One region of the Hydrogenophaga pseudoflava genome, then DNA from elsewhere that is predicted to be linked to it. Evidence: predicted binding sites of a transcription regulator. Region 1 holds the regulator's gene; the other holds the start of a gene.

What was found. The regulator FNR, encoded in region 1, switches genes on or off when oxygen is low (the NO sensors DNR and NnrR bind a similar motif). The targets are predictions, from matches to a motif close to TTGATNNNNATCAA.
Region 2: a site for FNR is predicted at 1,649-1,662, ahead of HPF_RS00575 (hemerythrin domain-containing protein). Genes of this name have one in related genera too.

Annotation. Positions count from the first base shown of each region.
Region 1 is NZ_CP037867.1:3,128,717-3,132,367, forward strand. It holds gene hemN (oxygen-independent coproporphyrinogen III oxidase) at 1-841, opposite strand, end outside; gene fnr (fumarate/nitrate reduction transcriptional regulator Fnr) at 1,019-1,738, shown strand; gene HPF_RS14975 (hypothetical protein) at 1,817-2,110, opposite strand; gene HPF_RS14980 (FixH family protein) at 2,159-2,395, opposite strand; gene ccoG (cytochrome c oxidase accessory protein CcoG) at 2,489-3,651, opposite strand, start outside.
Region 2 is NZ_CP037867.1:123,130-126,780, reverse strand. It holds gene HPF_RS00580 (YbfB/YjiJ family MFS transporter) at 1-821, opposite strand, end outside; gene HPF_RS00575 (hemerythrin domain-containing protein) at 972-1,565, opposite strand; gene HPF_RS00570 (lysozyme inhibitor LprI family protein) at 1,786-2,214, shown strand; gene HPF_RS00565 (peptidoglycan-binding domain-containing protein) at 2,259-3,651, shown strand, end outside.

The sequences.
Region 1 (3,651 bases):
CACTCATGGCATCCAGCGAAGCCGACAGCATCGACAGCTTGTCTCCCGCGCTGGGCAGTTCGGCAGCGACGATTCGCCGTTGCGGCTTGAAACGCGCCGGAAGATGCGCGTAGGCATACAGCGCGATGCGGTCGGGGCGCAACTGGTTGACTTGGGCAAGCGTACGGGCAAACGACTCAGGGGTCTGCAGCGGCAGCCCATAAATGAGGTCCACGTTGACCGACTCAAACCCGATCTTGCGGGCTGTCTCGACCAGTGCGAACACCTGTTCGGCCGGCTGCACCCGGTGCACCGCTTTCTGAACAGCAGGATCGAAATCCTGGACACCGAAACTCAGGCGGTTGAACCCCAGCCTGGCCAGGGTCTGCAAACGCTGGTCCGTCACGGTGCGGGGGTCGACCTCAATGGAGTACTCGCCTCCGGGCACGAGAGTGAAGTTGCGCCGGATCATCGTCAGCAGATCTTCCAGCTCGGCGTCGGACAGGAAGGTCGGCGTCCCTCCTCCCAGATGCAGCTGGGACACGGCATGCCCCTTGCCGAAATGCTGCACCTGCAACTCCACCTCACGCGACAGATACCGCAGGTACTCCGCAGCCCTCTCGTGGTGCTTGGTAATGACCTTGTTGCAGGCACAGTAGTAGCAAACGGACTCGCAGAAAGGAATATGGACGTACAGCGACAACGGCAGCGCGAGCGAGCCTGCCCGACGCTGTTCCAGCGCCTGGATGTAGTCGCTCTCCGTGAACGCTTCTACAAAGCGGTCCGCGGTGGGGTACGAGGTGTAGCGGGGCCCCGGGATGTCGAATCGCTTGAGCAATTCGTCTGAAATGGCGTGACTCACAAACAATTCTCCAGTTCTCAGCGCGAATGTGCACCAAGGCAGAAATCGCACCCTTGATCAAGATCAAGGGCCGTCCAAGCCCCGGGTTTTCCCCCATGCGTGCAACGAGGATGAGCGCGCCCGCCTTGCTGGCACTTGTGGCCATGCGTTAAGCTTCGGGAGAAATCTGGAAGATTTATGGACATTCACAGCATCAAAGTCGCCTGTTCCAGCTGCAACCTTCGGGAGTTGTGTTTGCCAATGGGCCTCAATCCCGAGGAAATGGGCAAGCTGGACACCGTGATCTCCACGCGCAGGAGGATCAAGCGGGGAACCGCGCTGTTCAACACCGGCGACAAGTTCACTTCGCTCTACGCAGTGCGCTCGGGCTTCTTCAAAACCTGCGTGACCACGGCCGATGGGCGAGACCAGGTCACCGGCTTCCAGATGACCGGAGAAATCATCGGCATGGACGGCATCGTCAGCGACCGCCATTCCTGCGACGCGATTGCGCTTGAGGACGCCGAGGTCTGTGTGATGCCGTTTGACCAGGTCGAGGAACTCTCGCGGGAGTTCACCACACTGCAACACCATGTCCACAAGATCATGAGCCGGGAAATCGTCCGCGATCACAGTGTCATGCTGCTGCTGGGCAGCATGCGTGCCGAGGAACGTCTCGCAGCGTTCCTTCTCAATCTCGTCCAGCGTCTGCATGCACGAGGTTTCTCGCAGTCAGAGCTCATCCTTCGGATGACCCGGGAGGAGATTGGAAGTTACCTGGGCATGAAGCTCGAGACCGTGAGCAGGACTTTCTCGAAGTTCGTTGAGGAAGGCACCATCGAAGTCAAACAACGCTACGTACACATCAAGAACACCGATGCACTCAAGCAGATCGTGAACCCTCAGAGCTGCCGTTGAGTCTGGGCGTTTGAACGAAAGAAACCCCGCTTGGGCCCAAGGCCTGAGCGGGGTTTCTCTTTGTGTGCAATCCGAGGGTTAGCCGCACCCGCCGTTGCGGGCGCAGTCCCGGGGGCGCTCCGCTTCGGGAACCGGGCAGCGGTTGACTTCGAACGGAGACATGGACAACAGGGTGGTCAGCGCGCTCGATGCCATGGTGACGCCCCAGAACACAAAGAACGCCAAGGTGTAGATGGCTTGGCGAGACAACTCCAGGGGGCTGCCGAACCAATGGAGATCACCAGGGTCGACCATGGCGAAAACAACCATCTCAAGCACAGCAGCCACCAGAAAGGCAGGCCAGGCTATCCACATCCACCGCTGAGCATTCATGATGCGTCTCCTTCACTCCTGTGTTGTCACATCCGGCGGTGTGGCGTCCTACTTGGAGGGTGCCGCCGGGACGACGGGAGAGGCGGCGTGATTGCGGGCCTGATGGGCCGGCTGCAACTTGGCCATCGCATCGACCTTGGCCTGCCCTTCCAGCCGCTGAGCCGCCGCAAGATCCCTTTCGTAGTCGGACTTGTTGAGCACAGGGTCCGGATTCTTCACCGCGATGACCACGGTGACCAAGCCGGCAACGATCACCAGCAAAGGACCTCCCACCACCATCCACATGTGCGGGACTTTCCACCAGGGCGTGCTTGGCGCGCGGTCGACTGGACGAGGTATTGCTGACATGACTTGTTCCATAAGGCGTGTAATTTCAGTTTAGCGCGGAACGATGAAGACCGCCTTCTCCACCACCTCGGACGCATCAGCGGCGGTGGACCGGACGGTGAACCGTATCGGGTGCGACCCGGCGGGCGCGGCGTTGGGCGGGAGCTGCACCCGCACGGCGGCGGAACGCACTTCCGTGGAAAGCACTTCCACCTCGGTTTCCGACGCGATCATCACGCCCTCAAGACCGTCGACGCTGATCTGGTAGCGCTGCGGCGACTCGGTCGCATTCATGATCTGCAGGCGGAACACGTTTTCGATGCGCCCCTGCTCCACCATGCGCGCCAGCGCGCCACGGTCGCGAATCACATCAACTTTCAGCGGCGTGCGCAGGAAGAGGCTGACAAACACAGCCAGGGTGATGACCGCCAGAACGCTGGAGTAGACGAGCACCCTGGGACGGAAAGCGTGACGGACCATCTGCTCACGGGTCCAGCCCTTGGCCATGCCGTTCTGCGTCGAGTACTTGACCAGTCCCCGCGGATAGCCCACCTTGTCCATCACCTCATCACAGACATCAATGCAGGCACCACAGCCAATGCATTCGTACTGCAGTCCATTGCGGATATCGATGCCCGTTGGACAGACCTGCACGCAAAGCGTGCAGTCGACGCAAGCCCCAAGGCCCAGGGCCTTGGGGTCGGCTTTCTTCGAACGTGCTCCGCGCGGCTCCCCACGCGCCTTGTCGTAGGTCACGATCATCGTGTCCTTGTCGAACATGGCGCTCTGGAAGCGGGCGTAGGGACACATGTACTTGCAGACCTGCTCGCGCATGAAGCCCGCGTTGCCGTAGGTCGCGAAGCCGTAGAAGAAGATCCAGAAGGTCTGCCAGGGCCCCAGTGAAGCGGCCAGGCTCAGACTCGCCAGTTCCCGGATGGGTGTGAAGTAGCCAACGAACGTGAAGCCGGTCCAGAGGGCGAACAGGACCCACAGGGCGTGTTTGAGCGAACGCTTGCCGAACTTGCGGGCGTCCAGGCTCGATTCGTCCAGCCGGATCCGCGCCGACCGGTCCCCCTCCACCTTCTTCTCGATCCACAGAAAGATCTCGGTGTAGACGGTCTGGGGGCAGGCATAGCCGCACCAGAGGCGACCGGCGACCGCAGTGAACAGGAACAGCGCCAGCGCGGAGATGACCAGCAGTCCTGTCAGGTAGA
Region 2 (3,651 bases), 1.9 Mb from region 1:
GCCAGGCCCAGCAGCGCGTAGAAGGTGGACACCGCCGCCGCGCTGGCGCCCTGCTCGCGCAGCAGCGCGATCACGAAAGTCATGTAGCCGATGTAGCCGATGCCGAAGCCCATGTAACCCAGCAGGCCGAAGGCAAAGTCGCGCCAGCGGAAGGGGCGCAGCGACACCGTGGACCCGGCGGCACCGCTGGCGGCCTGCGGCGGCGTGGCCTCCAGCCGGTCCAGCACGCGGGCCGGCCAGACCATCAGCGCCGTGGCGCCCGCGCACAGCAGCGCCATCGCCCACCAGCCCCAGGACCAGGCGTGCGGCCGTCCCTGCGCCATGTCCAGCACCAGCGGCACCCCCAGCGCCGACAGCGCGATGCCGATGCCCGTGCCCCCGTAGTACAGGCCCAGCAGCAGGCCGCTGCGCTGTGGCTGCCGCGTCCCCAGCCGCGCCGCCAGCAGGCCACCGGTGCTGAACACCAGGCCGCTGGCCACACCCGCCAGCAGCCGCTGCAGCAGCAGCGCCGCGGCACTGGTGAAAAAGCCGCTGGCCGCCATGAACAGCGTGGCCAGCACGGCCCCGACCACGAACAGCCGGCTGGGCGACGTGCGCTGCAGCAGCCGGGCCATGGCCATCGCGCCGAGCAGGTAGCCCACGGCGTTGGCCGTGTTCATCGACCCGGCCAGCGCATAGCTCCAGCCCAGGTCCTCGCGCATCGGTGGCAGCAGCAGCCCGTAGGCAAAGCGTGTGATGCCCAGCGACACCGCCGCACCGAGCGAGAGCGCCAGGGCCAGGCGCCCGTAGGGAATGGGGTCGTGCGGCGAGGAAAGGGGCATCCGCCCATTGTGGCGCGTCAAGGCAACCGCGACCCGCGCAGCGGCGGAGCGTGGGGGCCAAGGAATCCAGCGCCGGGCCGCCCCAAGCTGGATTCGCGCCCCCCTGGGGGGCAGCGACCCACGCCAGTGGCGGAGCGTGGGGGACCTCCTTCAGCCGCCGAGACCGACCGGCGCCGGCGCCTTCATCACGATGCGGGTAAACAGGCGGTCGAACTGCGGGTCGCGCGGAATGCGGCCGTTCAGCGGGTCCTGGTTGGTCGCGAAGGCGGCGTTCAGCGCGTGCCAGTCGGTTTCGGTGAGGTGGCGCTCGGCCTCCGGCAGGATCACGGTCTCTTCCAGCCGCATGTGCTCCAGATAGAAGTCGACATAGCGCGTGACCTCGTCGACGAAGGCCGCCCGGCGCCCGTCGCCCAGCAGCTCCCAGGCCACCAGCATGTGCATGAGTTCGCGGACCCGGGGCTCGCCGCGCAGGTGGTCGCGCTCGAGCTGGTCGATGGTGGCCATGGTGTGCGGTGCGGCCTTGACCACGCGCGGGAACAGCAGGTCCGACTCCTTGGGGTGGTGGTGCCGCTCGGGGAACTCGTCGATGTAGAACAGCATCGCGCGCAGCACATCGAAAAAGCGACCGGAATCGTCCAGACCGTTGACCTCGGGCCCGCGCCGCACCAGCTGCATCAGCGACTGCAGCATGGCTGCCAGGGTGGCGTGTTCTTCGCGAATGACGCGCAGGGCTTCGTGGGTCATGGGTGTTGTCTCCGGCTGTGCATAGCCGACCGTCCGGTCGGCGAATGGTTCCCCGAATATGGCGGAACCGGGTGCCAGGGGGTTTGATACATGTCAAGCCTCGCGGGGCGGCACCCGCCGAAGGGGGTGGGTCTTACAAGTCGTTGCATACCAAAGTGCTAGCATTTTTGGGGTTCCCGGGCCTTGCCTGGTTCTGTCCACCGCTGTCACACCACCCACCATGAAACCCATCCGAATCGCCCTCCTCGCCCTGTCCCTGGGCGCCGCCAGCTGCGCCACCACCGCCAGCGAAACCCCGGAAGCCCCGCCCCCGCTCGGGCAGCTGGAAAGCAAGACCTACCTGGACTGTATGAAGAAGGCCAACGGGCGGTTGGAGCAGGCGCCGTGCATCCAGAACGAAAAGGCATGGCAGCTCAAGCAGCTGAATCTGCTCTACAAGCAACTGGCGGGCAAGCTCAGCGAGGAGCAGCGCAAGTCCCTGGTGACATCTCAGGCCGCATGGGCCACCTTCCTGGACAACGAGCGAGGCTTCGCCACGTCGGTCTACTACCCGCAGGGCGGCAGTTCGGATCTGTCCGTCTCGACGAACGAGATCCGGTGGATCGCACAGCGCCGGCAGCAGCTGCAACTGCATCTTGATCTGAACTGACCCCAGAACACCAACGTCAGGCAGAGCTCGCAGGGAGGAACAACATGGCATACATCGATATCAACGACCCGATCCAGCGCAGTGGCGCCGTCTATTTCGTCGTCGGTCGGGGGACAGAGGGCGGCAACAGCTCCTACCGGCTGAGCGTGGCTGGCGTCACTCCGAGCCAGTGGGGCGACATCTCAAAGGTCGCCGACAACAGCGGCTACTCCATCGGCACCATCCAGGTCGATCTCGGGCAGCGCGGCACCTGGCCGCTGGGCTCGATAGAGAGCCGGACGCTCAAGGCGGGCGAAACCACGTACGTCGATGCCGTGATTGCAGAAGCGGCCGCCTACGCCAAAGCCAACAAGCACCCGTTTCCGGACAACGCGGCCGGGCTGTCCACGCTGCGCCAGGACCTGCTCAGCCATGGCAACGGCGAGGGAAATAACCCGTCGATCCGGTTCATCTCCGCCGAACACCGGGACACCATCAACGTCTGGGCCAGCTCGCCAGAAGGACAGCAGTGGATTCACAGACACATTGACTTTCCACAGGTCCAGGCCATTGCAGACGACGCCAAGGACGCACTGGATCGCCATGGCGCCCGCATTCCCGATGACCGCAAGCTGGAAGTGATGTGTGTGCTGGCGAAGGCAGAGAACCAGCGCCCCAAGACCTACAACAAGCTCGTCGCAGCCCTGCGAGACGGTGCAGACTACGAACGCTTCATGCAAGCGGTGGACCAGCAGAAAGCGGCCGTGAGCTACTTCGCAGGGCCCAAAGCCGGCGAACTCGCCCGCCAGTACCAGGAGAACTTCCAGAAGCCCGGCAACGCGCTGGCGATGGAAGCCGCGCACCGCCAGGTCGCCAGCGACCGCTACCGCCCTTCCGAGGAGCGCAACATCCCCGAGATCCAGACCGCCCTCGCCGCCTACCGGCGCGATGTCAACGACCCCTCGGTGCTCGACCGCGGGGACCAGGGCAACGAGGTCCGGCTGCTGCAGCAAGCCTTGCAGCGCAACGGCAAGTCCCTCAAGGACGACAGCGATTTCGGCGCGGGCACCGAGCGCCTGCTCACCGAGTTCCAGCGCGAGAACCGGCTGGCCCCGACCGGCTTTGGCGACCACCCCACCCTGCAGGCGCTGGGCATTGCGCCGGCGCTGGACGCCACCAGCTCGGCCTCCCTGCAGCGCATGGTCGACGGCCTGCGCACGGATGGCCGGTTCAGCGACGCCCAGATCGACCGCATCGCCGAGTCGTCGCACCACTACCTGCTGGAGCACCGCGCCGCCCTGGGCGAGGTCACCCGCGTCCAGCTGCGCAACGACGGGCAGAAGATCCTGTTCCAGAACGGCTTCAGCCAGATGCGCGAACTGGACACCCGGCAGGCGCTCGACGGCTACCTGCCTGCGCGACCCCTGGTCGAGGCACCAGCCGCGTCCAGCCCGGTGG